Regions from separate parts of the Nocardioides salarius genome, predicted to be linked through region 1. Evidence: predicted binding sites of a transcription regulator. Region 1 holds the regulator's gene; each other region holds the start of a gene.

Region 1 (10,227 bases):
CGGCGATTTCGGTGTGACCCGGATCCGTGCATCCACAAAGCCGCAGGTCAGCGCGGTGCCGACGCTGCGACCCGGTGGTCCGGACCGGCCCGCGACGCGCCCGACGCCGCCACGACGAGACCCGCGAGCCGCTCGCGGCGGCTGGGTCGCGTCCGACACAATGAGGATGTGGACGTGGAGGTGGGAGAGCAACCGGAGCAGGCCCCCACCGGCACCCCCGGCAAGCGTGCCGGATCCCGGCGCGCGGAGCGGGCGCCCCGCACCTTCCAGCCGCGACTCCTCGGCCTGGCGCTCGCCGTCACCGCGGCCGTGATCGCCTGGGGCTACCTCGTCTACGCCGCCATCGACTTCGGCACCCAGGCCCGGGGTGGCGAGTCCGCGGCGTGGTTCTTCCTGGCCCTGGCCTCGGTGGGCGCCGTGGCCTGCCTCTTCGTCGGCCTGATGCTCATCGCCAGGCTGACCCGGGCACTGGGCCTGACCCGCGACCCGGCCACTCCCCCGCCGCGCCCCGGCGGGCGGCGCGCCGCCCGCTGACCCGCCTGCCGCCGACCGGCCCGCAAACCGGTGGCGTCGCACCACGGCGGCCTGCCAGGCTCGGACCTCCGGCCGGACGAGGAGAGGACCCACCCATGCAGGTCACGCAGATCGGCACCGTCCTCGCCAGCCCCGACCCCAGCGCGGCCGGCTCCTGGCTCAGCGAGCAACTCGGCTTCGACGTCGCCGTCGACCTCGGCTGGTACGTCAGCACGCGCCACCCCGACCAGGCACTGAGCGTGGACTTCGTGCAGCACGACCACGACACCTGGGTCGAGCCCGCCCCGGGCGTGCGCGGCACCATGCTCGCGCTCGTCGTGCCCGACGTCGGCGCCGAGCACGACAGGCTGGTCGCGGCCGGGGTCCCGCTGCTCAAGCAGCTCGTGACCGAGCCCTGGGGACAGCGCCGGATGCAGGTCGCCGGACCCGACGGCCTGGTCGTCGAGCTGATCCAGCCCGTCGAGCCGGACCCGGACTGGATGGCCGCTCAGGGTCTGTCCAGCTGACTCACCGCTCGTCGACGCCCGGTCGTGCCGGGCGCTGCGCGACGACCTGCCACAGCGCGCCGAGCCGGAGGAACGGCTCCTGGTCGCACAGCGCGAGCTCGAGGCGCTCCAGCGCCGCGAAGTAGTCAGGGTCGGCCTTGAGGGTGTCGTCGGCGAGGTAGTCGTTGGCGACGCGAGCGGCGTACCGGCCGACCACCTCGAGCCCGGCGTCCACCAGGAGGCCCTCGACCTCCTCGGGAGGCACCGCCCGGGCGGTGGTGGCGAAGGTGGCCGACTCCATGTCGTCGCGCTCGAGCTGCTCGAGCGCCGCCTCCGGGCCCTCGCGCACCAGGCGGCCGAGCACCCGGGCTGCGGGGTTGGGCGCCATCACCGAGACCCGTCCGCCGGGGCGCAGCGCCCCCGCCAGACGTCGTACGTCGGCAGCGCCGGTCTCGGCGGGGCGGTAGTGCACCACGAAGTGGCACAGCACCAGGTCGAAGCCGCCGCCGACCGCGCCCAGGTCGTCGATCGACCCCTCGACGGTCACCAGCCGCTCCCCCACCCCGGCCGACTCCGCGCGCGAGCGGGCCTCGGTGAGCCAGGAGGCGGCGGGGTCCAGGACCGTCACGTGGTGACCGGCCAAGGCCAGCGCGACCGCGTCGCGGCCGTCGCCTCCGCCCACGTCGAGCACCCGCAGCCCGCCGCCGGGCCCGCCCAGCGCCTCGGCCTGGCGGCGCAGCGTCTCGCGCACCACGCTGAACCGCAGCCGGCCCCACGGCGCCTCGCACCAGGCCTGCCACTGCGCCAGTCGTTCCTCGAACACGTCGTCGTCGCGAGCCGCACCCATGCCCCCACCCTGACCGAGGCGCACCCGGACATGGCGCGAGGGGCGGGCCCACTGCGGGCCCGCCCCTCGTCTTTCCCCTGGTTTCGCCGGCCGGGGTCGAGGCGACCGGCGAAAATCGTGGGCGGCCAGGTGGCCGCCGTGCCCGGACCTCACGCCCGGGCGTCCGGCTCAGCCGGCCGGGACGACCAGCCGCTGACCGGTGACCACCAGGCCACCGTCGAGGGAGTTGAGCCGCTGGATGCGCTCGATGACCTCACGCACGTCGCCGGCCTCGGCACGCTCGGCGGCGATCGCCCACAGCGTGTCGCCCGTGCCGACGGTGATCATCTCGGTCGCCGGGGTGGGACCGGACTCGCTGGTGGCCACCGAGCCGCCGGCCAGGACGACGCCCACCAGGGCGACGAGCAGCAGGCCGAGCGCCAGCACCACGAGCCGGCCGCGGCGGGTCAGCCGGACGGTGGTGGACAGGGCGGGAGTGAGGGTCATCGTGCTCATCTGGACCTCCTGGGGAAGGGGGTGGTCGGGTGGTCGATCGCTGCGAGGTGATGTCTACCGACGACCACCGACAGTCCCGCTCGAGCCGGCCATCAGGCGCCGGATCGACCAGGTGTTCGATCGAACACATGAGCGAGACTAGATCAGGTGTTCGATGCACGCAAGGGGTCCGGTGAACAATTGTTCGAGACGGTGGTGACGCCCGGCGCCTCGCGACACGCAGTCGAACAGATGTTTGAAGTCGGGCGCGCGCGGCGATACCGTGGCCCCACGACCATCCGAGCGGACTCCCCGGCTCGGGCCTCGCGCACGAAAGGCACACGATGGCGACCAAGGACGGCGGCCCCCGCAAGCGGGGCGTCGCAGAGCTGCCCGACGGGCCCCCTGACGCGACCGGTCTGACCCCGCGCCAGGTCAAGGTGCTGGCCTGCATCAAGGAGGCCATCGAGACCCGCGGCTACCCGCCGAGCATGCGCGAGATCGGCCAGGCCGTCGGCCTGACCAGCACCTCCAGCGTCTCCCACCAGCTCAAGGTGCTCGAGGAGAAAGGCTTCCTCAAGCGCGACCCCCACCGCCCCCGCGCCCTCGAGGTCTTCCTGCCCGAGCTGATGGCCCGGCGCAAGGCGATCTCCTCGGCCGACGAGAGCTCGGTCGACGAGACCGACATCGGCAACACGATGCCGCAGGCCTCCTACGTGCCGGTCGTGGGCCGGATCGCCGCCGGTGGCCCGATCCTGGCCGAGGAGCGCGTCGAGGCCGTCTTCCCGCTGCCGCAGCAGCTCGTCGGCGACGGCCAGCTGTTCCTGCTCGAGGTCTCCGGCGACTCGATGATCGACGCCGCGATCTGCGACGGCGACTACGTGGTGATCCGCCAGGAGCAGACCGCCAGCAACGGCCAGATGGTCGCCGCCCTGATCGGCGAGGAGGCCACCGTCAAGACCTTCCAGCGCAAGGACGGCAAGGTCTGGCTGCTGCCCCACAACGACGCCTACGAGCCCATCGACGGCACCCACGCCTCCATCCTGGGCGTCGTCACCGCCGTGCTGCGCAGCGTCTGAGCCCCACCACCGACCCTCACCGACCCGCCGTCGAACCGACGGTGAACAGTCGGTGTCGACACCCCCGTCCGCGTCACGCGGGCGGGGTTTCGTCGTTGGATGAGGCGTGACCCCACCCCAGAGCCCGACCTCGACCTCGCTCGCCCGGCGTACCGTGCTGGCCGCCGGAGGCGCCGGCAGCGCCGCGATCGCCGTCGGCAGCGGCGTCCTGCCGGCCGCCCAGGCGGCCCGGGCCCGCCACGACGTCTTCGCCCACGGGGTCGCCTCGGGCGACCCGCTGCCGCGCGCGGTGCTCATCTGGACCCGGGTCACCCCCACCCGCGCCGCCACCCCGGGCTCCGGCAAGGGCCCGCGGCTGGGGGTGCGCTGGGAGGTCGCCACCGACCGCCGCTTCCGCGACGTGGTGCGCCGCGGCCGCTTCGTCACCAGCGCGGCGCGCGACCACACCGTCAAGCTCGACGTGCGCGGCCTGCGGCCCGCGACGACCTACTACTACCGCTTCATCGCCCGCGGCCAGCGCAGCCCCGTCGGCACCACCCGCACCGCCCCGGCCAATCGCGCCACGCCCGACAACCTGCGCTTCGGCGTGGTCTCCTGCGCCAACCTGCAGGCCGGCTGGTTCAGCGCCTACCGGCTGCTCGCCGAGCGCGACGACCTGCACGCGGTGCTGCACCTGGGCGACTACCTCTACGAGTACGCCCCCGGCCAGTACGGCATGGGCCAGTCCAACGTCGACGTCCGCGCCCACGACCCGGCCCGCGAGATGGTCTCGCTGTCCGACTACCGCCGCCGGCACGCGCAGTACAAGACCGACCCCGACCTGCAGGCGCTGCACGCGAGGTACGCCTGGATCGTGACCTGGGACGACCACGAGGTCACCAACGACCAGTGGCGCAAGAACGCCGAGAACCACGACGACAGCGAGGGCGACTACCTCAAGCGGCGCGCCCGCGCCCACCGCGCGTACGACGAGTGGATGCCGGTGCGCATGGACGGCACCGCCTCGCTGGGCGACGGCGCCCGGCTCTACCGGCGGCTGCGCTTCGGCGACCTGGCCGAGATCAGCATGCTCGACCTGCGCACCTACCGCTCCCAGCAGGTCGCCACCCCGGTCGTCGACGCCGAGGTCAACGACCCGTTGCGCACCATCACCGGCAACCGGCAGATGGAGTGGCTCAAGGACTCCCTGACCCGGGGCAACCACGCCCCGCAGTGGAAGGTGATCGGCAACCCGGTGATGATCGCGCCCGTCACCTTCGCCGACCTGCCCAACGAGCTCATCGACCCCGTCAACAACGTCACCGGGCTGCTGCCGCAGGACGGCGCGCCGTACAACGTCGACCAGTGGGACGGCTACACCGCCGACCGGCGCGAGGTCTTCGCCCACATCCGCGACCACCAGGTCAAGGACGTGGTCTTCGTGACCGGCGACATCCACTCCGGCTGGGCCTGCGACCTGCCGCTGGACACCTCGGCCTACCCGGTGCTCGGCGACTCGGTCGGCGTCGAGCTCGTCTGCTCCTCGGTGACCTCCAACAACCTCAAGGACATCACCGGCCAGCCCGCGCTGACCCCGGTGGTGGAGGCCGCGATCCAGGCCAACAACCGCCACATCAAGTACCTGAACTTCGACGACCACGGCTTCTCGGTGCTCGACATCACCGCCGAGCGCACCCAGATGGACTGGTTCGTGATCGGCGCGCGCGACGACAAGCAGACCACCGCGACGCACGACGCGTCGTTCGAGACCCTCGCCGGCACCGGCACGGTGCGGCGTGTGGCGACCCCGGTCGGAGACCGCTGATGTGTGAGCCCAGCACGCCCCGCCGCACCGACGGCCAGGCGCCCTTCGACCGTGGGCTCGGCGAGATCCGCGCCGGGCGGCGTACGGTCCTGACGGCCGCGGCCTCGGGCCTGGCGTTCTCGACGCTCGCCGGCCTCGACCCGGCCGTGGCCGCCGGCCCCGCGACCCGCAAGCGCGCCTACGTGCTCGTCGTCGACGGCTGCCGGCCCGAGGAGATCGACAGCGGCCTGACGCCCCACCTGCTGGCACTGCGCGAGGGCGGCGTGCACCACCCGCGGGCCACCTCGATGCCGGTGATGGAGACCATCCCCAACCACACGATGATGATGACAGGGGTGCGGCCCGACCGCAGCGGCGTGCCGGCCAACGCCGTCTACGACCGCGAGCTGGGCGACGTCCGCACCCTCGACCAGCCCTCCGACCTGCGCTTCCCCACCGTCATCGAACGCCTCAACCGGCGCGGGCTGCGCACCGGCACGGTGCTGAGCAAGGAGTACCTCTACGGCATCTTCGGCGAGCGGGCCACGCACCGCTGGGAGCCGTTCCCGATCGTGCCGATCTCGGGGCACGCCCCCGACGAGTTCACGATGCGCGCGACGCTCGACATGGTCGAGACGTTCGACCCGCACCTGGTCTTCGTCAACCTGGGCGACGTCGACCGGCTCGGGCACACCGACCTCACCGGGCCCACCACCCTCGAGGTCGCGCGCCGGCTCGCGCTGGTCAACACCGACCGGCTCGTGGGCGACTTCGTGGCCGAGCTGAAGAGCTCGGGGCGCTGGGAGCACTCGATCGTCATCGTGCTGGCCGACCACTCGATGGACTGGTCCTACCCCGACCGCATCGTCTCGCTGCAGGGGCCGCTCTCCGAGGACCCGTTCCTCGCCGGGCGCTTCGCGATCGCCGACAACGGCGGCGCCGACCTCGTCTACTGGACCGGCCCGCGCGCCCAGCGCGACAAGGCCGTACGCCGCATCCGCCGCATCGCCGCCGACGTGCCCGGCGTGCTGAAGGCCTGGGACCGCCGCGCCGACTGGCTGCGCCTGGGCCCCGAGTCGGGCGACGTGGTGGTCTTCTGCCAAGCCGGCTGGCGCTTCAGCGACCCCGACGTCTTCTCCAACCCCATCCCCGGCAACCACGGCCACCCCGCGACCCGCGCCATCCCGTTCTTCATCGGCGGCGGGCACCGCTCGGTCACCCCCGGCAAGGTCTCCCCGCGCCACGCCCGCACCACCGACGTCGCTCCCACCGTCGGGGCGTTCTTCGGGCTGAAGCCGCCGCGGGGCGGGTACGACGGGCGCTCTCGGCTGTAGGCCGGCGGAGCGGGGCGAGCCGCGGGACGTCATACATCCCGCGGCTCGCTGACGTCCCGCCCGTATGACGTTCCGGGGGGCCGGTCAGCCGAGGAGGTCGCGCATCGTCTCGATCTCGACGCCCTGGCTCTCCTCGATCTCGGCGGCGAGCTCGACGGCCGGCCGGTAGCGGCCGTCCTCCTGCTCGGTGCGGGCCATCTCGACCGCGCCCTCGTGGTGCTCGATCATCATCTCGAGCCACATCGTCTGGAAGTCACCGGCGCCGGCGGCCTGCAGGGCGTCCATGTCGGCGCCCGACATCATGCCGGGCATGGCGTCGTCCATGCCCTCCATGGTCTCGGACATGTCACCGGAACCGTGGCCGGCGTTGGCGTGGTCGAGCATGGTCGGCGGGACCTCCTCGTCCCAGTCGCCCAGCCAGTCGCTGAAGGTCTCGATCTCGGGCACCTGGGCGTCGCGGATGCCCTCGGCCAGCTGCGCGACCTCGGGGTCGAGGTCGCGCCCGCGGGTCAGGTCGACCATGGCCACCGCCTGGGCGTGGTGCTGGACCATGTCGCGCGCGAAGGCGACGTCGGCGTCGTTGTGCTCGGTGGCCGAGAGCTCGGTCGTGGTGGTGCCGGCCTCCTCGCCGCCGCAGCCGACCAGGGAGGTCGCGAGGGCGGTGACGAGCAGGCTCGCGCCCAGGGCGCGGGTGAAGCGGTGGGACATGGGTGTCTCCTGGTGTCAGGTGGTCCGGGAATCGTGCGGGGCGGCGGTGCCGCGCGGAGCCGACGTACGTCGGGCGCGGCGCAGCGCTGCTCAGCACCTGACGACGGAGAACTCCCACACCGCTGGTGGACCCGTGCCTCCCGGCCGGGCGCGGGAGGTGACCCTCAGGGCCAGTGCGGACCGCAGCTCGGCCCACACCGGCGGTGCTCGGTGCCGCAGGCCGGCCAGGGCCAGGAGCATGCCGGCGGCGGCGGCCAGCATGGCGGCGCACAGCACCACCATCTCCGCGGCGCCGTGCGGGAGGCCGTGCCCCTCGTCCGCCGCGGCCACGGTGCCGTGGTGGGCACCGTGCTCTACGGCCGTCCCGGTCGAGTCAGCTGCAGGGGCGACGGAGACCCCCGAGGCCGGGGCGCCGTGGCTGACGCCGACGCCGTGCAGCCCGAGCGCGTGCATGCCCAATATCCCGAGCACGAGGGCGGCGACGGCGACCAGCAGGCCGACACCCACGGGCGCGGTGCCACGGCTCCGGGCCACCTGGGCCGTCGGCGTCGAGCTCACCACCTGCACGCCCCCAGCCTAGGAGCGGGTCCCCCGGACGTCATACCTCGCTGGGCTCGCTGACGTCCCGCCTGTATGACGTCCCGCGCCGCCGGGACCCCGAGCCCGCGGCGGGGGCCTCAGCCCTTCGCGGAGGAGGCCAGCCGGGCCAGCGCCTTGCGGACCACGGCCGGGTCGGTGGTGGTCCACATCGGCGGCAGGCTGGCCTTGAGGAACGAGCCGTAGCGGGCGGTCGCCAGCCGCGGGTCGAGGACGGCCACGACGCCGCGGTCGGAGGTGGTGCGGATCAGCCGGCCCGCGCCCTGGGCCATCAGCAGCGCCGCGTGGGTGGCCGCGACCTGCATGAAGCCGTTGCCGCCGGCCTTGTCGGCCGCCTTCTGCCGCGCGCTCATCAGCGGGTCGTCGGGGCGCGGGAAGGGGATGCGGTCGATGAGCACCAGCTGGCAGGTGTCGCCGGGCACGTCGAGGCCCTGCCACAGCGACAGGGTGCCGAAGAGCACCGTGTGGGGGTCCTCGACGAACTGCTTGGCCAGCTCGGGCAGCTGCGCGTCGCCCTGGGCCAGGATCGTCAGGTGCGGCAGCCGCTCGCGCACCGCCTCGGCCGCGGCCTCCGCGGCCCGCCGCGAGGAGAACAGCCCCAGCGCGCGGCCGTCGGCGGCGTCGACCAGCTCGACGATCTCGTCGAGCTGGGCCTTGACCAGCCCGTCGCGACCCGGCTGCGGCAGGTGCCGGGCGACGTAGAGGATCGACTGCTGGCCGTAGTCGAAGGGGCTGCCCACGTCGAGGCCGCGCCAGGGCAGCACCCCGTCGCCCGGCGCGATCTCGCGCCCCATCCCGACCCGTTCGGTGGGCTTGAGCCCGACGCTGGTGGCCACCGAGGCGAAGTCGCCGCCGAGCATCAGCGTCGCCGAGGTCAGCACCACCGTCTTCTCGCTGAGCAGCTTGTCGCGCATCGGCCCCCACACCGCCAGCGGCGCGACGTGGAGGCGGGCCGGCATCCGCTCGCGGGCCTCGCCCAGCCACAGCACGTCGGACTCCAGGTCGGCGGCCATCCGCTCGGCGACCGCGAAGACGTCCTGCACCATGCCCTTGGACTGCTGCTTGCCCGGGTCGCCCTCGCCGTCCTTCGGGTTGTCCTTGGGGTACGCCGACACGCACGCGCGGGCCGCGTCGCGCACGAGCTGCAGCGCGTCGCCCAGGTGCACCGGCAGCCGCTCGAACCGGCCCGCGTCGGACTCGGCCATCGCGTCGCGCAGCGCGTCGGCCGCATCGGCCAGGTCGTCGGCCTCGGAGCCGTCGACGTGGCGCTGGGAGCGCTTGGCGGCGCGCTCGACGTCGAGCGCCGACAGCTCGTCGGTGGCGGCCTGGGTGACCCGCGCGGTCAGCTCGTGGGCCTCGTCGATCACCACGGCGTCGTACTCGGGGATCATCGGCACGCCCTCGATCGCGTCGATCGCGAGCAGCGAGTGGTTGGTGACGATCACGTGGGAGCGGTGCGCCTTCTCGCGCGCGACCTCGGCGAAGCACTCCTGGCCGAAGGGGCAGCGCGCGGCGCCGAGGCAGTCGCGGTGGCTGACGCTGACCTGGCGCCACTCGCGGTCGGTGTGGCGCGGGGCCGAGTCGCGCTCGCCGGACCCGCCGTCCTCGGCCTGCTTCTCCGCCCAGGAGCGCAGCTCGAGGACCTTCTGGCCCATCGACCCCTCGGGCATCTGCACCAGCGCGCCCTGGTCGTCGGGCACGCCCTCGCGCACCCGGTGCAGGCAGGCGTAGTTGGAGCGGCCCTTGAGCACCGCGAAGGAGGTGTCGACGTCCTTGCCGGCGCTGGAGGACTCCACCGCCTTCATCAGCCGTGGGATGTCGCGCTCGACCAGCTGGTGCTGCAGCGCCAGGGTCGCGGTCGCCACCACGACGCGCTCGCGGTGCAGCAGCGAGGGCACCAGGTAGGCCAGCGACTTGCCGGTGCCGGTGCCGGCCTGCACCAGGAGGTGCTCCTCCTCCACGAACGCCCGCGCGACCGCCTCGGCCATCTGCACCTGCCCCGGCCGCTCGGCACCGCCCAGCGCGCTCACGGCCTCGCCGAGCAGGCGCGTCACCGGCCCGACCGGCGCGTCGCTGAGCAGCGGCGGGGTCGCGGCGTCGGTCGCGGCGTCGGTCGCGGCGGGTGAGGACGTCTCAGGCACCCGAGCACCCTAGCCGCGCCCGCCGACACCGCCCCGGGCCCGGGCCGGGGGCTGTGGAGGGCGGGTGCCGCGGGTCACGGACGCGTCGCGCCACGCACCCCCGCCGCCACCCAGTCGCCGAACGCGGCGTGCCCGGCGGGCGTGAGGTGCAGCCGGTCGTCGAGGTAGTCGAGGTCGACGTCGAGCGCCGAGAGGTAGGCGACGTCGTGGCGCGCGGACAGCTCGGCGAGCAGCGCGTCGACCCG
Region 2 (10,227 bases), 2.7 Mb from region 1:
ATCTGGGCCGAGGGCCTGCGCCTGGTCGCCGAGGCGCCGCTGCTGGGCCACGGCCCCGGCGGCTACTTCCTCGAGGCCGCCAGCGACTCCCTGCGCTCCGGCGTGGTCCTCGAGGTCGAGCACGCCCACCACCTGCTGCTCAACACCGCGGTCGAGTTCGGCCTCGTCGGGCTCGGCGCGCTGCTGGTCCTGGTCGCCGGCCTGGGGGCGGGCCTCCTCCGGGCGCGCCGGGCCACGGCCACGCTGCCGCCCGCCGCCGAGGTGCGCCTGCTGCCGGGCGTGCTCGCAGCCGCGCTGGTGCCGGTGCTGGCGCACGGCATGCTCGACTACCCCCTGCGCAACCCTGTCGTGCTCACCACGGTGTGGCTGGTGCTGGCTGCCCTCGTGGCCGCGTGCGAGCATGCTCGCGCGACGGCCCCCACCCCGACCCAGGAGACCCGTTGACCTCCAGCACCACCGACGACCGCGCCGGTGCCCCGGACGGTCCGGAGCGACTGGCCCCGCTGCGGGCCCTGGTGGTCACCCCCACCGGCACCCTGGGCGGGTCGGAGACCTGGCTGCTCGACCTGCTGCGCACCAGCCGGGCACGGCTGCGCCCCGAGGTCTGGATGCTCGAGGACGGCCCCCTGCGGGCGGCGCTGGAGGCCGACGGCGTGCCGGTCACGGTGCTGCCGACCGGGCCGCGCGCCCGCGACCTGGCGCTGCGCAACCTCGACCTGGGCCACCGCCTGCACGACAGCGACGCCGAGGTGCTGCTGGCCAACGGGGTCAAGGCCGCGGCCGCCGTGGTGCCCGCCGCCCGCGCGGTCGGGGTGCCGGTGGTCTGGGCCAAGCACGACTTCTCCTGGGACCGCGAGCTCGCACCCCGGCTGGGGCGGATGAGCGACGCGGTGCTGGCCACCTCCGCCTCGGTCGCCGCCGCCACCCGTCGCTCCGACGCCACGATCGTGCCGCCCCCGCGCCCGCCCGCGCCGGCGTCGCGCGCCGAGGCGGCGGCGTACTGGGCGGAGCACGGGGTGGATCACGGGGTGGCGAGCAGCGAGGGCCCGGTGCTGGCCGTGCTCGGCCGGCTGGTCGGCTACAAGGACGTCGACACCGCGATCGAGGCGCTGGCCGACGACGCCGCGCGGGCGTGGCGCCTGGTCGTGGTCGGCCCCGACGACCCGTCGGAGCCGGGGGAGCGCACCCGGCTCGAGGCGCTCGCCCTCCGGCACGGCGTGGCCGACCGGGTGCAGCTGAGCGGGCCGGTGCCCGACGCGGGCCGGCACCTGGCGGCCTTCGACGCCGTGGCCGTGCTGACCCGTGGCGACGGCGACCGCTTCGGGCGCGAGGGCTACTCCCTGGTCGCGCTCGAGGCGCTGGGCGCCGGGGTGCCGCTGGTCGGTGCGACCGGCAACCCGGAGGTCGAGCGGATGGCGCGCGCCGCCGGTCGTGTCGTGCCCGTGAGCGACCCCCGGGCGGTCGCGCACGCGCTGGCCGACCTCCAGGATCCCGAGGCCCGCGAGGCGTGCGGTCGCGCCGGGCGGGCGGTGCTCGCCGACCACCCCGACGCGAGCGCCTGCGCCGAGCGCGCCGTGCAGCTGCTGGCCCACGTGGCCCGCCGGCCCGGGGCCGGCCTGGTCGGACCCCCGATGAGCGTGCTGACCTGCTTCCGCAACGAGACGGGCCACGTCGACGAGGTCGTCGGCGCGGTCGTGGCGCAGCTCGGTCCCGACGACGAGTACCTGCTGCTCGACGACCGCTCCACCGACGCGACGGGCGCCGAGCTGGCGGCCTGGGCGGCCCGCGACGACCGCATCCGGCTGCTGGAGGGTCCCGGGGTCAACCTGTCGGTCGCGCGCAACACCGGCTTCGCCGAGGCCCGGCACCCGCGGGTGGCCTGCACCGACGCCGGCTGCGCGCCCGGGCCGCAGTGGCTCACCGGTCTGCGCGCCGCCTTCGCCGAGCCCGACCCCGTCGACCTGGTCGTCGGGGTCTACGACGTCGACGGCGGCGACCCGGTGCGCGACGCCGCCCGCGTCGCGCTCTTCCCCTCGATCGAGGAGGCCCGGCGCCCCGGCGCCCTGACCCGGCTGGCCGGTCGGGTGAGCGGGCGCAGCTTCTCGGCGCGCCGCCTCGACGGACGCTCCATGGCCTGCGCGGTGCCGGCCTGGGAGGCCGCCGGCGGCTTCGACGCGCGGCTGCGCAGCTCGGAGGACGCCGTCTTCGGCGACGCCGTGCTGGCCACCGGTGCCCGCAGCGCGCTGGCCCTCGACGCCCGGGTCACCTGGGCGCAGACCGGCGACCTGGCCGACATGGCGCGGATGTACGCCAAGTACGGCGAGTGGGGTGGCCGCGCCGGCTCCTGGCAGCTGGTGAGCCGCGACCTGGTGCGCGCCTCGGCGTACGCCGTGGGGCCGCTGCTGCTCGCGACCGGCGGGGCTCGCACCCGCGCCGCAGTGCTCGCCGGGGCCGCCGGCTACCTCGCGCTGCCGGCGCTGCGCGCCCGCGACGTCGACGTCGTGCCCGGCACCTGGGTGCGGGTGCCGGTGGTGGTCGCCCTCAAGGACGTCGCCAAGGCCGCCGGCTGCCTGCGGGGGCTGCTGGGGCGCGCGACCGGGGACGCCGGTGGCTGAGCAGGTCATCAGCGACACCACCCAGCGGGCTGCCCGCAACGCCGTGGTGCGCGCGGTCGCCGAGGTGCTCGGCAAGGTCGCCACCCTGGCGTGGACCGTCGCCGCCGCCCGGATGCTGCCGGCCGACGACTTCGGCGCGGTCTTCTACGCGCTCACGATCATGCTGGTGCTGACCTCGCTGGCCGCGTGGGGCTTCGACAGCGGGCTGACCCGTCGCGGCAGCGCCGTGCCCGAGTCGCTGCCGCGGCTCTTCCGCGCCACCCAGGTGTGGAAGTCGGCGCTGTCGGTGCCGCTCCTGGTGGCCGCGGGGCTGCTGCTGGCCGGGGTGCCGGCCGTCGGGTCGTGGACGGTGCTGGCGCTGATGCTGGCCGCCGGGCTCCCCGAGCTGTGGAGCCAGACGATCCGCACGGCCGCGGCCTGCCGGCAGGTCTCCGCCGGGGTGTCGACGGCCCTGGTGGTGCAGCGGGTGGCCACCGCCGCCGCGGTGCTGGCGGCGCTCGGTGCCGGCACGGGGTCCGAGGGGGTCGCAGCCGGGTTCCTGGCCGGCACCGTCGTGGGGTGGCTGGCCCACGTGCTCGCCGCCCGCCGTCTCGACGTGCGCCAGCCGCTGCGCGAGCTCGAGCGCGCCGACCTGGCCGCCGCGGTGCGCGAGACGGTCCTGGTGGGTGTCAGCGGGCTGGTGCTGATGCTGCTCTTCCGCGTCGACGTGCTGATCCTGGGCCACCTCGAGGGAGCCGGGTCGGTGGCCGTCTACACGGTGGCCTACCGGCTGCTCGAGACCGTGCTCTTCGTGACCTACGCGATCAACGCGGCCGTGCTGCCGGTGCTCAGCGCCACCCGCAGCCGCGAGACGCGCCTGCTGGGCTGCGAGCGCGCGATCGCCGTCGGCGGCTTCGTCTACCTGCCCTTCGTCGCCGTCTCGCTCACCGAGGGCCGCGACGTCATCGACCTGCTCTTCGGGGCGACGTACGCCGCCTCCGCCGCGCCGGTGCTGGCCTGGCTCGCACCCGCCGCGATGCTGCTGGCGCTGGCCAGCTTCAGCGACTCGCTGCTGCACGTGCTGGGCCGCCACCGTGCGCTGCTGGCCTCCTCCAGCGCGGCGCTGGGCGTCAACGTGGCGCTCAACCTGATCCTGATCCCGGTCCTCGGAGCGACCGGCGCAGCCCTGGCCACGACTCTGTCCTACCTGGTGCAGGCGGTGGTGGTGCTGGGCTTCCTGCAGCGGGTGGGGGAGCGGCCGCGGGTGCTGAGCCCGCTGCTGAGCTCGGGCGCCGCGTCGGTGGTGCTGGTCGCGCTGCTGGTGCTGCTGCACCTGCCGGTGCTGGTCGAGCTGGTCGCCGGTGCGGTGGTCTACCTCGGCGCCTGGCTGCTCCTGGTGCGCCGCTTCGCCCCCGAGCAGCAGCAGGTGCTCGTCGGCCTCGTACGCCGCCGCGGCGTCGCCGCCTGAATCGCGCCGTTGGTCGAGCAGGTAGGAGCGCCAACGGCGGCGAGGACCGCCGTTGGTCGAGCAGCGAGGAGCGCCAGCGACGAGCGACGCCGAGACCCCGTGAGGTGCCCACTCGCCGTACGCCGTGGGCTCGCCGGGTTTCGAGCAACCCAGCGGCCAACCCCGGGCCGCGCCATGGCGCGGGGAAGTCGACACATCGGTCACTCCAGGCCAACGGCGTCTCAGGAGTGTCGTACTTCCGTATCAGACGGTTGCTGCGCAACCTCCTCAACCAACGGGCGCGCGGCAGCGCCGGTGATCGAGCAGCGGGGCCGGGAGCGGAGTGCTCCTAGGTTCGTCGGTGGAAGGTGACCTGGTTGTCAGCCCCGACGTCGGCCTCGTACTCCGGGTCATGGATGCGGCGGTGGTGGAACGGACACAGGAGTCGTCCGCGGTCGAGGTCGGTGTGGCCGTGGCACGACCACGGGTCGTCGTGGTGGGCATGGCACATCGCCGGCGGGGCGTCACAGCCCTTCGTGGTGCAGCCGCCGTCACGGATACCCATCGCGACCCGCTGGGCCGGGGTGAAGTACCGCTTCGCACGGCCCACATCGAGCGGCTGGCTCTTCCCACCCAGCACCACCGGCACGACACCGGCCTCACAGGCCAGCCGCCTCGCGGTGGCGGCGCTGATCCGGTCACCGGTGTCGAGGGTGGCGGCCACCAGGCCGTCCTTGAGCGAGTCGAGGGTCATCGTCACCACAACCGTGGCGTTCACCCCACCGGCCTTCGGCAAGTCGTGGGGGTCGAGGCGCTCGACGAGCTCCACGAACGCCGCACCCAACCGCTGCGCCGTCGGGCGGCGTACCGGCACCGGTGCCTGCTCATCGTGCTCGCCTTCATCTGCAGCGGCGCGGTTCGCGATCTGGTGCTTGGGTGCGGCGAACGCGAGCAGCGCCCGCTCCAACATCTGGCCGGCCAGCAGCGGCACCGTGAACGATCCCTTGATCCGGCCGTGGCCGTCCTCGCGCATCCGGAACACCGCCGACTTCTCCGCCTCGCGCTCCTCGCGGTCGAGCTGTTCGGCCTCCCACGCCTCCGCCACCTCCGGTGCGACCACCTCGAGGATCCGACGGCCCAGCACCCGCAGCGCCTTCGCGTCGTGGACCTCCGCGAACGCGACCAGCGCCTTCGTCGCCTGCTCCAAGACCGACGGGTCGAGGTCGTCGGGCAGCTCATCGAGCGCCGTGCAGATCACCGACGCCTGCTCCGCGACCACCTCGCCACGACCGAGCGCTTCCCGCACCACGTCGTAGCGGACGAGCCCCTCAGCCAGGCGGACCTGGCGGAACGACTCCCGCTTCGTCGACCGTGTCGCGTTGGAGTGCCACACCGCCACCGACGGCGACGCGTTCGTCTCCGCCACCGCCACCGTCTCGGCGTGGGCGAGGGTCCGCGACTTCAGCTCGACCACCCTCGCCTCGAGCTGCGAGAAGTCGACCAACGCCTCCGCCGTCGCTGCCTGGCTCATCGACCAGGTCGACACCTCGGCGAGCTCGTCAAGCAGCGAGTGCATGCGCGCGAGCGCCCCGTTGATGGGGTGCGCCGCGGTGGTGGCCATGAGTGAAGTATCTCAGGGCCCACCGACAAAGCACCAGGTCAGGAGCCGTTTTCCACAGGCAGATCGAAACTTTTTTCGAGACGATTTGCACGGTGCGAAACTGACTGCTCGATGGTGCGAAAGTGACCGCTCGGCGACCATCCTCTCCCAGGCGGTGGTGGCCCTCCTCGGGCTGGCCCTGCTGGGCAACCTCCTCAACGGCGCTTTCTCGTTCTGGGCCTGGCGGACCTTCAGTGGGTGGGTCGACGAGCCCGCCGCCGTCGACCTGGGGCAGGCCACGGCGTACGACGCGGGCACCGCGGTCGCCGCACTGGTGCTGACCCTCGTCCACCTCACCGTGCTGGTGCTGATGATCACCTGGCTGTTCCAGGCCCACCGCAGCGATCGGATGGACCCGTCGCGGCTCGAGCACAGGTCCGGCTGGGCGATCGGCGGGTGGTTCGTGCCGTTCCTCAACCTGGTGCGGCCCTACCAGGTGGTCGAGGACGTGCGGGTGGCGAGCCAGAGCACCCTCGGTCGCCAGTCCGACGTCGTCCTGGCGTGGTGGCTCAGCGTGGTCGGCGCCTCGATCGCCGGACGCGTCACCGCTGCCCTGGTCAGCGGGGCCGGCGCCTCGGACTCCGAGACCATCTCCGCCATCGCCTCGGCCAACCTGTCCGACGTGGTGGGGTCGGTCCTGTGGGTCGCCGCCGCGGTCCTCGGCATCCTGGTGGTCAGGAGCACCACCCGGCTGGTGGAGCAGTCGCCGCACGTCCCGGCCTCTGCAGCTGCCTGATCAGCCCTCGCCCGCGCGGCGCCGCGCGGCCACCGCGACGGCGGCGCGGCCGCGCAGCCCGCGGGGCAGCGCGAAGGTGCCGACGGGGGCGTCGGCGTCGGCGAAGCGGTACTTGTAGTCCTCGTCGCCGCGCAGGAACCGGAACTCCCGGGCGCCCTGCTCGAGCGCGTCGCGCACCGCGTGCACCAGCAGCACGAACCCGACGGAATCGCGGTCCATGCCGGGGTCACGGCCGAACTGGTAGCAGTAGACGTCGGGGCCGAAGGCGAAGGTGAGCAGCGAGGAGACGCAGCGGCCGTCGACGTCCATCGACCACAGCCGCAGCCACCCGCGCTCCAGCGCCAGCGCGGCGAAGGCGCGGGTGAAGCGGTGCTGGCGGGGGTCGAGCAGGGGGCTGTCGCCCTCCCACCGGGCCGCGTGCAGCGCGAACAGCGCGTCGAGGTCGGCCTCGAGGGTCTCGGCGGTGGCCAGGCGCACCACCACGTCGTGGCCGCGCTCGAGGGTGCGGGGCTTGCGGTTGACCTGGCCGCGGAAGTTCTTGCTCTTCGAGGCCAGCCACGACTCCCACGTCTGGTCCGCCGCGAAGCGCAGCACCGGGCTGACCTCGGTGCTGATGACGCGCGCCCCCAGGGGCTCCCACCAGGGCTGTGCGACCGGGCAGTCCTGCAGCAGCACCACGTCGGCCGGCAGGTCCCCGCGCTCCAGCGCGGCGCGCAGCAGGGGAGCGGCACGCGGAAGGTCCTCGGGGGCGCAAACCGGCCCGAGCAGGTCGGCGGGGCCGTGGCCGATCCAGCGCACCTGGCGCAGCCCCCGCCCGCGCACGTGCAGCGGGAGCACCACCCGGGGAGCGGCGGGGTCGTCGACCAGCACGTGCGGGGTCGCGCCGTCGGCGTACTCGGCCCACCAGGTGCTGGCCCAGGCGTGGGTGGCGAAGAGGTTGCGCGCCGCCAGTGCGAGGGCGTCCCAGGTCGCGGGTTCCGGTCCTCCGAGGGGCAGCACGGCGTGAGTCTAGGGGGGAGGCACCGCATAGGGTGGCGGCGCCATGGACGCCCTGGACCTGTACGACGAGCACGCGCGCGAGCGCCTGGTGCCCGAGCCCCCCAAGCGGGTCGACGCACCCGAGCGCACGCCCTTCGAGCGTGACCGCGCCCGCGTGGTGCACGCCGCCGCCTCCCGGCGGCTGGCGGCCAAGACCCAGGTGGTCGGCCCGCAGAGCGACGACTTCGTGCGCAACCGGCTGACCCACAGCCTCGAGGTGGCCCAGGTGGCCCGCGACCTGTCGCGGGCGCTGGGCAGCCTGCCCGACATCGCCGAGACCGCCGCGCTGGCCCACGACCTGGGCCACCCGCCGTTCGGGCACAACGGCGAGCGGGTGCTGGCCGAGCTCAGCGGGGCCTGTGGCGGGTTCGAGGGCAACGCCCAGACGCTGCGGCTGCTGACCCGGCTCGAGGCCAAGACCATCGACGCCGAGGGCCGCTCGGTCGGGCTGAACCTGACCCGGGCCACTCTCGACGCCTGCACGAAGTACCCGTGGGCCCGGGGTGCCGCCGAGGCCCCCAGCGGCGTCCACGCCGACGGCTCACCGCGCGAGGTGCACAAGTTCGGCGTCTACGAGGACGACCTGCCGGTCTTCGACTGGATGCGCGCGCCGGTGCCGGGCTCCGGCGCACGCCGCTGCCTCGAGGCGCAGGTGATGGACCTCGCCGACGACGTCGCCTACTCGGTGCACGACGTCGAGGACGGCACCGTGGCGGGCCGCGTCGACCTGACCGACCTCGACACCGCCGCGGTCTGGGCCACGGTGCGCTCCTGGTACGAGCCGGGCGCCGACGACGACGTGCTCGACGAGGTGCTCGCCGGGCTCCGCTCGGTCGGCTCGTGGCCCACCACGGCGTACGACGCCTCCCGGCGCAGCCTGGCCGCGCTCAAGAACCTCACCAGCGACCTGATCGGCCGCTTCTGCGGCGAGGTGCAGGCCGCGACCTTCGCCGCCGCCGACGGCCCCTTCGTCCGCTACCGCGCCGACCTCGTGGTGCCCGAGCGCACCCGCCTGGAGATCGCGGTGCTCAAGGGGGTCGCGGCCCACTACGTGATGCAGGCCGAGGACCGGATCGCGGTGATGGTGCGCCAGCGCGCGCTCGTCGCCGAGCTGGTCGCGCTGCTGCTCGACCGGGGCCCCGATGCCCTCGACCGGCCCTTCGCCGACGACTGGCGCGAGGCGGGCGACGACGCCGGCCGGCTGCGCGTGGTCGTCGACCAGGTCGCCTCGCTCACCGACGCCAGCGCCGTGGCGCGCTGGGAGCTGCTGCGCGCCCGCGGCTAGCCTCGCGCCATGAGCGAACAGCGTGACCGGCTCGTCTGGCTGCCCTTCGACCCCGCCGAGCTCGGCGAGGTGCCGAGCGGGCTGCGCTACGAGGTCGTCGACCCGCGCGAGCACGTGCCCGACTCGGTCGGCGACGTCGCGTTCTACGCGACGCCCTACGCCATGGGCCCGCAGGTGGGCGACGTGCTGGAGCGGATGAGCGGCCTCGAGGTGGTCCAGACGCTCAGCGCCGGCGTCGACAACGTGCGCAGCCGGGTGCCCGAGGGCGTCACCCTGTGCAACGGCCGCGGCATCCACGACACCTCGACCGCCGAGCTGACCCTGACGCTCGTCCTCGCCGCGTTGCGTGACGTGCCCGGCATGGTGCGCGACCAGGACCAGCGCCGGTGGCACACCCGGTGGCGGCCCTCGCTGGCCGACAAGCAGGTGCTCCTGGTCGGGTACGGCGCGATCGGCCAGGCGATCGAGGACCGGCTGCTGCCCAACGAGTGCGAGGTCGTGAAGGTCGCCCGCACCGCCCGCGAGACCGACCGGGGCCACGTGCACGGCTTCGACGAGCTCGCCGACCTGGTGCCCAGCGCCGACGTCGTGGTGCTGATCGTGCCGCTCACCGACGAGACCCGCGGCCTGGTCGACGCCGACCTGCTGGCCCGGATGAAGGACGGCGCGCTGGTCGTCAACATGGCCCGCGGCCCGGTCGTGGTCACCGCCGACCTGCTGGCCGAGCTGCACGCCGGGCGCCTCCTGGCGGCCGTGGACGTCGTCGACACCGAGCCGCTGCCCGCCGACGACCAGCTGTGGGACGCCCCCGGTCTGCTGGTCTCCCCGCACGTCGGCGGAGCCACCTCGGCGATGTGGCCGCGGGCCCACCGGCTGGTGCGCGAGCAGCTCGAGAGGTACGCCGCGGGGGAGCCCCTCCACAACCAGATGACGGGCGAGTACTGAGCGCGCCCGCCCGCCCGTAGGATCGCCGACGTGGTGGGCAGGATTCGCGAGCAGAGCATCGCCGAGGTGCGCGAGAAGGCCCGTATCGACGAGGTCGTCTCGCAGTACGTGACCCTGCGCAACGCCGGTGGCGGGTCGATGAAGGGGCTGTGCCCCTTCCACGACGAGAAGTCCGCGTCCTTCCACGTCACTCCCTCCCGCGGCTTCTTCCACTGCTTCGGCTGCCAGGAGGGCGGCGACGTCATCAGCTTTGTGATGAAGATCGACGGGCTCTCCTTCGGCGAGGCCGTCGAGCGGCTGGCCGACAAGTCCGGCGTGGCGCTGATGCGCGATGAGGGCGACGGCACCTACGAGAAGCCCAAGGGCCCGCAGCGCGGCCGGCTGATCGAGGCGAACAAGGAGGCACAGGCCTGGTACGCCGACCAGCTCGGCACGCCCGACGCCCTCGTGGCCCGCCAGTTCCTCGACGAGCGCGGCTTCGACCAGGCCGCAGCGCAGACCTTCGGCGTCGGATTCGCCCCC
Region 3 (10,227 bases), 130 kb from region 1:
GCAAGGTAAAGAGCCGGGCCGGCTCGTGGGGGCTGTTCGGACCAAGACCCCCCGGACGGGCCATCCACCCCCAGGGGTGTCGTCGGGCGGGTGAGCCGGGTCGGCCGGGGGGCGGGGTGCACTGGGTAAAGCCCCGAGGGATTCACCACGCCCGGGTGGTCGCTCTCCACCCGACTCGGGGTGGACGGGGTGCCGGGGCCCCGGCCCGGGCAAGTGCCGGGGCCCCGGTCCGACATGCGCAGGACCCCCGCACCCTGGTGGGTGCGGGGGTCCTGGTGCCTCTGCGCCGCGCTGCGTGACGCGTGACCGAAGTCAGCGCGGGGAGCCGGAGACGATCAGTCGCCGACCTTCTTGGCGGCCTCGGTGGTGGCCTTGGCGGCGTTCTCGGCGGTCTTGGCGGCGGCGGTGCCGGTGGCCTTGGCCGAGGACTGCGCCGGGGCGGAAGCCTTCTTGGCGGTCGCGGTGGTCGACTTGGTGCCGGTCTTGGCCGCCGTGGTGGTCTTCTTCGCGGCGGTCTTGGTCGCGGTGGTCGACTTCTTGGCAGCCGTCTTGGTCTGCGTCGAGGCCTTCTTGGCGGTGGTGTTCGCCGCCTTGGTGCCCTGGGTCTTGGTGGTCTTCGCCTTGGCCGAGGTGGTCTTGGCCGAGGTCGTGGCCGCCTTGGTCGACTCCTGGCGACGGATGCGGGTCACCAGGGTCTCGCCGCGCTTGGCGAGGTCGGTGTAGGTCGCGGTCGCGGTGCCCTGGACCTTGCCCGGCAGAGCCAGGGCCTCGTTCTGCAGCTCGGCGACGCGGGCCTCGATGGCGCTGCGGCGGGCCTTGGCGTCCTCGGTGAGGGCGTCGACGCGGGCGTTGACCGTGGTCACGGCCTGCTTGCGCAGGGCCTCGGGCTTGAGGTCGATGTCGGTGACGGACTTCTGCACGTCGGCGACGCGGGTCTGCACGTCCTTCTGCACGCCGGTGATCCGGGTCTGCACGTCGGTGACGTACTCCCGCACGGTCTCGACGACGAGGTCGGCGACGCCGGCACCGGCGTACAGGCCCTTGGTCGCCTCGGACTTGATGTCGAACTTGGTCTTGGCCATGTCGGCTCCTTCGGTTGGTTCCCGGTGGATGCCGGGCGTTCTGGTACGCGCCGCTCAGACGAGCGGCGTACGTCGGGTGGGCGTTCAGTCCTCGTCGATGCCGGGCTCGTCCGGGGCGGCGACCCCGGCCTGCGCCTCGTTCATCGCGAGGAAGGACTGGTAGACGTCGAGCAGCGACTGCTTCTGCCGCTCGGTCAGGTGCGTGTCACCGAGCACGGCGAGCTCCACCGACCCGCCGACGCCGTCGTCGGGGCTGACGATGCCGGCGCGGATGTAGAGCTGCTCGGCGGAGATCCGCAGCGCTCGGGCGAGCTGCTGCAGCACCTCGGCGGACGGCTTGCGCAGCCCGCGCTCGATCTGGCTCAGGTAGGGGTTCGACACGCCGGCCTGCTCGGCGAGCTGCCGCAAGGAGAGCTGCGCACTGGTGCGCTGCTCCTTGAGGTAGTCACCCAGCGTCCCGACTGCGTTCGAGACCTTTCCCTTTGCCATGTCCCCCATAGTGCTTGCTCCTGCTAGCGCTTGCAAGTGCTAGCGGCTGTGTGACGAGTCACTACCGGGTGGTAACCCCAATGAAACAAAGCGATTCGCCGCGCTAGCACCGCTAGCAGGCACCCTCGGCATCGCCCAGAACGGGTAGATCGGTCGGGCGAGCACGCACGCCGCGTCTACTCTCTCCCGGTGCAGCGCCGACGCCTGATCGCCATCGCGATCTACCTCATCGTGTCGGTCCTCGCGCTGCTGCTGGTCGCGGGCCACGGGCCGTGGACCGGACGCGTGCTCTTCACCGTCAGCGAGAGCCACGGGATGCACAGCGGCGACGTGCCCGTGGTGCTGCTGTGGGTGGCGGGCATGGCGTGCAGCGTCGCACTCTGGCGCGACGACTCCCCCTGAGCGCACCATGGGGAGATGACGTCAGCGATCGACCTGCACGGCGCCCCGCACGTGGCGCGCTACCTGGAGACCAACGGCGAGGACGGCTACCACTGGCGCAACGGCACCACGGTCCTGATCCTCTTCACGACCGGACGCCGCTCCGGTGAGCCGCGCACCAACGCGCTGATCTTCCGCCCCTGGGGCGACGCCTACCTCGTGATCGCCTCGAAGGGCGGCGCCGACTCGCCCCCGGCGTGGTTCCTCAACCTCTCCGACGACCCCGAGGTCGAGGTGCAGGTCAAGGACCGCCGCATCCCCGTCCGCGCCCGCGTCGCGACCCCCGACGAGAAGCCGGAGATGTGGCGCACCATGGTCGAGGCCTGGCCCGACTACGACGACTACCAGGCCAGCACCGACCGCGAGATCCCCGTGGTCGTGCTCGAGCCCCGCTGACCCCCGCCGACAAGGGCGCCAGCGACCCGCCGTTGGTCGAGCAGTGAGGAGCGCCAGCGACGAGCGACGCCGAGACCCCGTAAGGGCCGCGCTCGCCGTACGCCATGGACTCACCGGGTTTCGGCGTCGCTCGAGCCTTCGGCCCTCGCTGCTCAACCAACGGTGCCGGGAGCGGAGTGCTCCTAGGTTCGTCGGTGGAAGCTGACCTGGTTGTCAGCACCGACATCGGTCTCGTACGCCGGATCATGGATGCGGCGGTGGTGGTAGGGGCAGAGGAGTCGTCCGCGGTCGAGGTCGGTGTGGCCGTGGCACGACCAGGGGTCGTCGTGGTGGGCATGGCACATCGCCGGCGGTGCGTCGCAGCCGCGGGCGGTGCAGCCACCGTCACGGATACCCATCGCGATCCGCTGGCCCGGGGTGAAGTACCTCTTCGCGCGGCCCACATCGAGCGGCTGGCTCTTCCCACCCAGCACCACCGGCACGACACCGGCCTCGCACGCCAGTCGGCGTGCGGTGGCGGCGCTGATCCGGTCACCGGTGTCGAGGGTGGCGGCCACCAGGCCGTCCTTGAGGGAGTCGAGGGTCATCGTCACCACAACCGTGGCGTTCACCCCACCGGCCTTCGGCAAGTCGTGGGGGTCGAGGCGCTCGACGAGCTCCACGAACGCCGCGCCCAACCGCTGCGCCGTGGGGCGGCGTACCGGCACCGGTGCCTGCTCATCGTGCTCGCCTTCATCTGCAGCGGCGCGGTTCGCGATCTGGTGCTTGGGTGCGGCGAACGCGAGCAGCGCCCGCTCCAACATCTGGCCGGCCAGCAGCGGCACCGTGAACGATCCCTTGATCCGGCCGTGGCCGTCCTCGCGCATCCGGAACACCGCGGACTTCTCCGCCTCGTGCTCTTCCTTCGCCAGCTGCTCGGCCTCCCACGCCTCCGCGACCTCGGGTGCGACCACCTCGAGGATGCGTCGCCCCAGGACACGCAGTGCCTTGGCGTCGTGGACCTCCGCGTACGCGACCAGTGCCTTGGTGGCCTGTTCCAGCACGCCGGCGTCGAGGTCGTCGGGCAGCTCGTCGAGGGCTGTGCAGATCACCGACGCCTGCTCCGCGATGACGTCGCCACGGCCGAGCGCTTCCCGCACCAGGTCGTAGCGATCCAACCCCTCGGCCAGGCGGACCTGGCGGAACGACTCCCGCTTCGTTGACCGGGTGGCGTTGGAGTGCCACACCGCCACCGACGGTGAGGCGTTCGTCTCCGCGACCGCCACCGTTTCGGCGTGGGCGAGGGTCCGCGACTTCAGCTCGGTCACCCTCGCCTCGAGCTGTGAGAAGTCGACCAGCGCCTCGGCCGTCGCGCTCTGGCTCATCGACCACAGCGACGTCTCGGCGAGCTGGTCGAGCAGCGAGTGCATGCGCGCGAGCGCCCCGTTGATGGGGTGCGCCGCGGTGGTGGCCATGAGCAAAGTATCTCAGGACCCACCGACAAAGCACCAGGTCAGAAGCCGTTTTCCACAGGCAGATCGAAACTTTTTTCGAGACGATCTCTTCGGTGCACAGGCGACTGGTCGATGGTGCAAGAGCGACTGGTCGATGGTGCGAAACTGACTGCTCGGCCGTCAACCGTGCAGCCGCCGGTACGCCGCGACCGCACCGGGGTGCAGCGGCACGGAGCCGGTCTGGATCATGGAGGGCGGGGCGAGGTACTGGACCCCTCGCGCCGAGTCGGGCACCAGCGCGGCGGCGTCGCGCGCCAGCGTCTCGACCACGGCGCCGGCGAGGTCGTCGGCGAGGTTGGCGCGGGCCAGCAGGAGGTTGGGGACGCCGATGGTGCTGGTGACGGTGCCGGCGTACGCGACGTCGGGGGCGCGGCGGGCGCGGTAGGGGTAGCCGGAGACCTCGGCCATCGGCTCGGCCCAGGCGCCGAGGTCGAGCATCCGCAGCGGGCGGGTGGCGTCGAGGCCGGCGATGGCGGGGGTGGGGATGCCGCCCGACCAGAGCACGGCGTCGACGCTGCCGTCGTCGAGGGAGGCCAGCGACGCGGCGAGCCCGGCGTTGCGCACGTCGACCACGCCCGCCCCGCGACCACCCCCTCCACGACCCCCCGTCTGCAGCCCCGCGGCCTCGAGCAGCACCCCGCCCGACACGGCCGCGCCCGACCCGGCGGCGCCGAGCACCACCGACCGCCCGCGCAGCCCGGCGACGTCGCGCACCGGCGAGTCGGCCGGCACCAGCAGCTGCAGGTAGTTCTCGTAGGTGCGCGCCAGCGCCACCACGCCCTCGGCCGGGTCGCCCGAGCCGGCCCCGACGCTGTCGGCGAGCGCCAGCCCGATCTCGGCGTCGCCGTCGGCGAGCCGGCGCAGGTTGTCCACCGACCCGGCGGTCACCGCGACCTCGACGGCCAGCCCGTCGACCCGCGCCTCGAGCCGGGGCGCGAGCAGCGCGCCGAAGGCGGCGTAGATCCCGCCGTCGTCACCGGCCGCCAGCCGCAGCCGTCGTACGTCGGCAGCGCAGCCGGGCAGCGCCAGCCCGACGGCCCCGGCGCCGAGACCGGCCAGCAGCGCGCGGCGCCCCACCGGGTTCACGGGCCGTCCCCGGCCACGGGCAGGCTGACCCGCACCAGCACCCCGCCGCGCGGGCCGGGCCCCACCGACAGGTCGCCCCCGGCGCCGCGCAGCAGCTCGCGGGCGATGGAGAGCCCCAGCCCCGAGCCGTGCGGGTCGTCGGAGCCGCGCCAGAACCGTTCGGCGGCGCGCGACCACTCCCCCTCGCCCAGCCCGGGCCCGTCGTCGTCGACCTCGACCACCACCTGCCGCCCAGCGACACCACCAGCGGCACCACCAGCGACAGCAGCAGGGGCGTCGGCACGCAGGCACACCCCCGCCCCCGCTCCGGCGTGCCGCACCGCGTTGTCGAGCACCACGTCGAGCACCTGCTCGAGGTCGTCGCGGGCCACCTCGAGGTCGGGCACCGGCTCGACCACGACCACCGACTGCTCGGCGGCGGCCGCGGCCGGCGCCCACGCCTCGACCCGCTCGGCCAGCACCTGCGCCAGCGGCGCGAGGGTCTGCGGCGCCCGCGCACCGGCGACCCCGGAGGTGCCGCTCTCCTGCGCCCGGGCCAGGCGCAGCAGCTGGTCGAGCAGCCGCTCGAGGCGCTCGAGCTCGCTGGTCAGCCCGGCGTGCGTGCGGGCACCGGAGTCGTGCAGGTGCGCGCCCAACGAGTCGGCGCGCAGCCGTACGGCCGCGAGCGGGTTGCGCAGCTGGTGGGAGGCGTCGGCGACCAGGCGCCGCTGGTCGTCGAGCGAGCGCTGCACCACCTCGACCATCCGGTTGAACTCGTCGACCAGCCCGCGCAGCTCGGGCGGCCCGCTGGCCAGCACCGCGCCACCGCCGCGACCGCCCTGGGCGAGGTCGTGGGCGGCGCTCTCGAGGGAGTGCACCGGGCGCACCGCCCACCGCGAGAGCCAGCGGGCCAGCGCGAGGGCGGCGAGCAGCAGCGCCACTCCGACGAGCAGCACCCACCCCCAGCCGCGCGCCACGTCGCCGGCGGCCGCCCTGGTGTCGACGCGCAGCAGCGCCAGGGCGGCGACGTCGCCGTCCTCGAAGGCGACCGCGCTGCGCAGCGGCTGGTCGCGGGTCCAGGGCAGCACCCGCTCGAGCGCCGGCGTGGGTTGGCCGACCAGGCCGACCCGCACCGCCTCGGCGACCTCCGCCTCCCCGGTGTCGAGCGCGCCCGCCCCGGCCAGCACGCGTCCGGTGGCGTCGGTGACGAGCACGTCCTCGTCGTAGACCTCGTGGTAGCGCGCGACCGCCGCGGCCACGTCGCCCTCGCGGGCGGCCAGCTCGGCGAGCACGCTCAGCTGGCGGTCGCGCTCGACCGCGAGCGCCGCCGTACGCCGGTCGCCCAGGGCCAGTGCGAGCGGTACCGACAACGCCAGGAGCGCGCCGACCAGCAGCAGCCCCACCACGAGCCGGACCCGTCTCTCCACTTGCTCCCCCGCCCTGTCCCGCCCTGTTCCGGCCGGCTCAGCCGCCGAGCCGGTAGCCGAAGCCCCGGACCGTGTGCAGCGGCAGGTCGGGGCCCAGCTTGCTGCGCAGCGAGGCCACGAAGAAGTCGAGCGAGCGCGAGCGGCCCAGCGCGGGGGTGCCCCACACGTGCAGCTGCACGGCCTCGCGGCTCACCGCCTCGCCGGGCTGGGCGGCCAGCGCCTCGAGCACGTCGAGCTCGGTGGCGGTCAGCGCGACCTCGGCGCCGTCGCGGGTGGCGCGGCGCGCGCCGAGGTCGAGGGCCAGCCCGCCCCAGGCCAGCGTGGCGGCGCCCTCGCGGGCGGTGTCCTCGACGCGGCTGCGGCGCAGCAGGGCGTGCACCCGGGCCACCAGCACGGCCTGCCCGACGGGCTTGACCAGGTAGTCGTCGGCGCCCGCGCGCAGCCCGAGGACGGTGGCGCCGTCACCGTCGCGGGCGGTGAGCACCAGCACCGGCACGGTCGAGGCGCGGCGCAGGGTGCGCAGGAAGTCGAGGCCGTCCATGTCGGGCAGCCCCAGGTCGAGCACCACGAGGTCGGCGCCGGCCACCTGGTGCAGCCCGTCGTCGCCGCGCCGGCAGTGGGTCACGCCCCACCCGGCGCCCTCGAGCGTCTCCACGAGGGCCGCGGCGACCCCGGCGTCGTCCTCGACGAGCAGCAGCTGCACCCCGGGATCGTACGCCGCCGCCGGCACCGCGGCGGCGTACGTCACGCTCGGCGTCAGGCTCAGAGGACGCCGGCGACCGCGGAGCGGACCTGGTCGACGGCCAGGGCCAGGAAGGTCAGCGCGCACAGCACCATCACCACGTTGGCGAAGGGCTTGTTGCGCCACTCCTTAGGTGTGCGGTCGGTGTTGAGCAGCCAGATCAGGGTGATCGCGAGGAACGGCATGAACAGCGCGCCGAGCACGCCGTAGGCGAGGATCAGGTAGACGGGCTTGCCGAGGAAGAGCATCAGCATCGGCGGCAGGGTCAGCCACAGCACGTAGGCGCGGTACCAGCGCCCGCCGCCCTGGCGGTCGGCGTGGTCGGTGGGCAGGCCGCGCACGTGGCCGGCGAAGTCGGCGAACATCAGGCTGACGCCGTTCCACACGCCGACCAGCGAGCTCATCGCCGCGGCCCAGAAGCCGACGAGGAAGATGGTGCCGGTGGCGGCGCCGTACCGGTCGCGCAGCACCTCGGAGAGGTCGAGCAGGCCCTTGTCGCCGGTGTCGACGGCGATGCCGGCGGAGTAGAGCAGCTCGGCGCCCACCACGAGGGTGGCGATCACGAAGATGCCGGTGACCAGGTAGGCGACGCCGTTGTCGAGGCGCATCACGCGCATGAAGGCGGGGGTCGACCAGCCCTTCTCGCGCAGCCAGTAGCCGTAGGCGGCCAGGGTGATGGTACCGCCGACGCCGCCGGCGACGCTGAGCACGTTGATCAGGGCGCCGTCGGGGATGCGCGGGGCGAGCCCGGCGGCCATGTCGGGCAGGTTGGGCAGGGTGACGACGGCGGCAGCGACCATGCAGACGAACATCAGCAGCACCAGCAGGCTCAGCGTCTTCTCGAAGATCGCGTAGCGCCCCGACCACACCAGCGCCAGGCCGATCAGCCCGGAGACGATGCCCCAGGCGGTGACGCCGAGCACCGGGAAGAGCGCGTGCAGGGCAAGGCCGGTGCCGGCCATCGCGGCGGCGCCGTAGACGAAGCCCCAGACCACGATGTAGGGCCCGAAGTAGATGTGGGTCCAGCGCCCCAGGCTGCTCCACCCCTCGAAGATGGTGCGCCCGGTCGACAGCGAGAAGCGCCCGGCGCCCTCGACGAGCACCACCTTCATCACGCAGCCGACGACCACGGCCCACAGCAGCGCGTAGCCGTACTTGCTGCCCGCGATCATCGTGGCGACCAGGTCGGCGGCGCCCACCCCGGTGGCCGCGACCACCAGGCCGGGGCCGATCAGCCGCCAGCGCGGCGGGGTGCCGGTGGCGGTGCCGGCGTCGGCGCCGGCGTGGGGGGTGGTGCTCATGGGTGCCTCCTGGGGTCTGGAGACCCGAGCATGTGACCGCCGACACCGTGACGCCAACCACACCAGCCCCATCCCGCGCGATCCTCACACGATCCAAAGACAGCGCCCCACCGCTGGTCGAGCAGGGAGGAGCGCCAGCACCCACCGCTGGTCGAGCAGGGAGGAGCGCCAGCGACGAGCGACGCCGAGACCCCGCGAGTGGCCCACTCGCCGTACGCCGTGGGCTCACCGGGTTTCGGCGTCGCTCGAGCCTTCGGCCCTCGCTGCTCAACCAACGGCGCCGGGGAGCGGAGTGCTCCTAGGTTCGTCGGTTGAAGGTGACCTGGTTGTCAGCCCCCACGTCGCTCTCGTACTCGGGGTCATGGATCCGGCGGTGGTGGAAGGGGCAGAGGAGTCGTCCGCAGTCGAGGTCGGTGTGGCCGTGGCACGACCAGGGATCGTCGTGGTGGGCGTGGCACATCGCCGGAGGGGCGTCGCAGCCGCGGGCAGTGCAGCCGCCGTCACGGATGCCCATCGCGACCCGCTGGGCCGGGGTGAAGTACCTCTTCGCGCGGCCCACGTCGAGCGGCTGGCTCTTGCCACCCAGCACCACCGGCACGACACCTGCCTCACAGGCCAGCCGCCTCGCGGTGGCGGCGCTGATCCGGTCACCGGTGTCGAGGGTGGCGGCCGCCAGGCCGTCCTTGAGGGAGTCGAGGGTCATGGTCACGACGACGGTGGCGTTGACACCGCCGGCCTTGGGCAGGTCGTGGGGGTCGAGGCGCTCGACGAGCTCCACGAACGCCGCACCCAACCGTTCCGCTGTGGGGCGGCGTACCGGCACCGGCGCCTCGCTCTGCTCCTCCTCAGCGTCCCGGGTGGCGATCTGGTGCTTCGGGGCGGCAAACGCCAGCAGCGCCCGCTCCAACATCTGACCCACCAGCAGCGGCACCGTGAACGACCCCTTGATCCGCCCGTGCCCGTCCTCACGCATCCGGAACACCGCCGACTTCTCGGCCTCCCGCTCCTCGCGCTCGAGCTGTTCGGCCTCCCAGGCCTCGGCCACCTCCGGTGCGACGACTTCGAGGATCCGACGGCCCAGCACCCGCAGCGCCTTCGCGTCGTGGACCTCCGCGAACGCAACCAGCGCCTTCGCCGCCTGCTCCAACACGAACGGGTCGAGATCGTCGGGCAGCTCGTCCAGCGCTGTGCAGATCACCGACGCCTGCTCCGCCACCATGTCGCCACGACCGAGCGCCTCCCGCACCAGGTCGTAGCGATCCAGCCCCTCAGCCAGACGCACCTGGCGAAACGACTCGCGCTTCGTCGACCGTGTCGCGTTGGAGTGCCACACCGCCACCGACGGCGACGCGTTCGTCTCCGCCACCGCCACTGTCTCGGCGTGCGACAACAGCTGCGAGCGCACCTCCACCAACCGGGCCTCGGCCCGCGAGACCTCGACCAACGTCTGCGCGGTGGCCTCCTGGCTCATCGACCACAACGGCGTACCAGCCACCTCGTCAAGGGTGGCGTGCACCCGCGCGACAGCACCTCCGATGGGGTGCGCCGCGGTGGTGGCCATGAGTTAAGTATCTCAGGACCCACCGACAAAGCACCAGGTCAGAAGCCGTTTTCCACAGGCAGATCGAAACTATTTTCGAGGAGTTCGAGTCGGTGCGAAACTGACTGGTCGATGGTGCGAAAGCGACCGGTCGATGGTGCGAAACTGACTGCTCGGCCGGCCTCAGTAGCTGACGGAGCCGGATCAGGTCAGCTGCAGAGTCGTGACGCAGGTGGGGTCGTCGGGGTCCC

What was found. Region 1 encodes LexA, which represses DNA repair genes until DNA is damaged. Its sites were predicted from a motif close to TCGAACANNTGTTCGA; they were not measured.
Region 2: a site for LexA is predicted at 5,726-5,741, ahead of JOE61_RS19215 (HNH endonuclease signature motif containing protein). Genes of this name have one in related genera too.
Region 3: a site for LexA is predicted at 3,926-3,941, ahead of JOE61_RS07185 (HNH endonuclease signature motif containing protein). Genes of this name have one in related genera too.

The regions. Positions count from the first base shown of each region.
Region 1 is NZ_JAFBBZ010000001.1:1,352,627-1,362,853, forward strand. Features, by position in the region: gene JOE61_RS06565 (hypothetical protein) at 175-534, shown strand; gene JOE61_RS06570 (VOC family protein) at 630-1,040, shown strand; gene JOE61_RS06575 (methyltransferase domain-containing protein) at 1,042-1,866, opposite strand; gene JOE61_RS06580 (LysM peptidoglycan-binding domain-containing protein) at 2,035-2,361, opposite strand; gene lexA (transcriptional repressor LexA) at 2,685-3,419, shown strand; gene JOE61_RS06590 (alkaline phosphatase D family protein) at 3,526-5,223, shown strand; gene JOE61_RS06595 (alkaline phosphatase family protein) at 5,223-6,536, shown strand; gene JOE61_RS06600 (DUF305 domain-containing protein) at 6,621-7,244, opposite strand; gene JOE61_RS06605 (hypothetical protein) at 7,335-7,811, opposite strand; gene JOE61_RS06610 (ATP-dependent DNA helicase) at 7,922-9,829, opposite strand; gene JOE61_RS06615 (SGNH/GDSL hydrolase family protein) at 10,057-10,227, opposite strand, start outside.
Region 2 is NZ_JAFBBZ010000001.1:4,003,461-4,013,687, forward strand. Features, by position in the region: gene JOE61_RS22645 (O-antigen ligase family protein) at 1-444, shown strand, start outside; gene JOE61_RS19205 (glycosyltransferase) at 441-2,615, shown strand; gene JOE61_RS19210 (oligosaccharide flippase family protein) at 2,608-4,062, shown strand; gene JOE61_RS19215 (HNH endonuclease signature motif containing protein) at 4,391-5,662, opposite strand; gene JOE61_RS19220 (DUF4328 domain-containing protein) at 5,817-6,437, shown strand; gene JOE61_RS22320 (GNAT family N-acetyltransferase) at 6,438-7,436, opposite strand; gene JOE61_RS19230 (deoxyguanosinetriphosphate triphosphohydrolase) at 7,480-8,760, shown strand; gene JOE61_RS19235 (2-hydroxyacid dehydrogenase) at 8,770-9,705, shown strand; gene dnaG (DNA primase) at 9,736-10,227, shown strand, end outside.
Region 3 is NZ_JAFBBZ010000001.1:1,478,051-1,488,277, forward strand. Features, by position in the region: gene JOE61_RS07165 (hypothetical protein) at 336-1,082, opposite strand; gene JOE61_RS07170 (helix-turn-helix domain-containing protein) at 1,167-1,571, opposite strand; gene JOE61_RS07175 (hypothetical protein) at 1,761-1,973, shown strand; gene JOE61_RS07180 (nitroreductase family deazaflavin-dependent oxidoreductase) at 1,989-2,408, shown strand; gene JOE61_RS07185 (HNH endonuclease signature motif containing protein) at 2,591-3,862, opposite strand; gene JOE61_RS07190 (TAXI family TRAP transporter solute-binding subunit) at 4,022-4,987, opposite strand; gene JOE61_RS07195 (sensor histidine kinase) at 4,984-6,393, opposite strand; gene JOE61_RS07200 (response regulator transcription factor) at 6,431-7,141, opposite strand; gene JOE61_RS07205 (Nramp family divalent metal transporter) at 7,156-8,436, opposite strand; gene JOE61_RS07210 (HNH endonuclease signature motif containing protein) at 8,735-9,997, opposite strand; gene JOE61_RS07215 (CueP family metal-binding protein) at 10,181-10,227, opposite strand, start outside.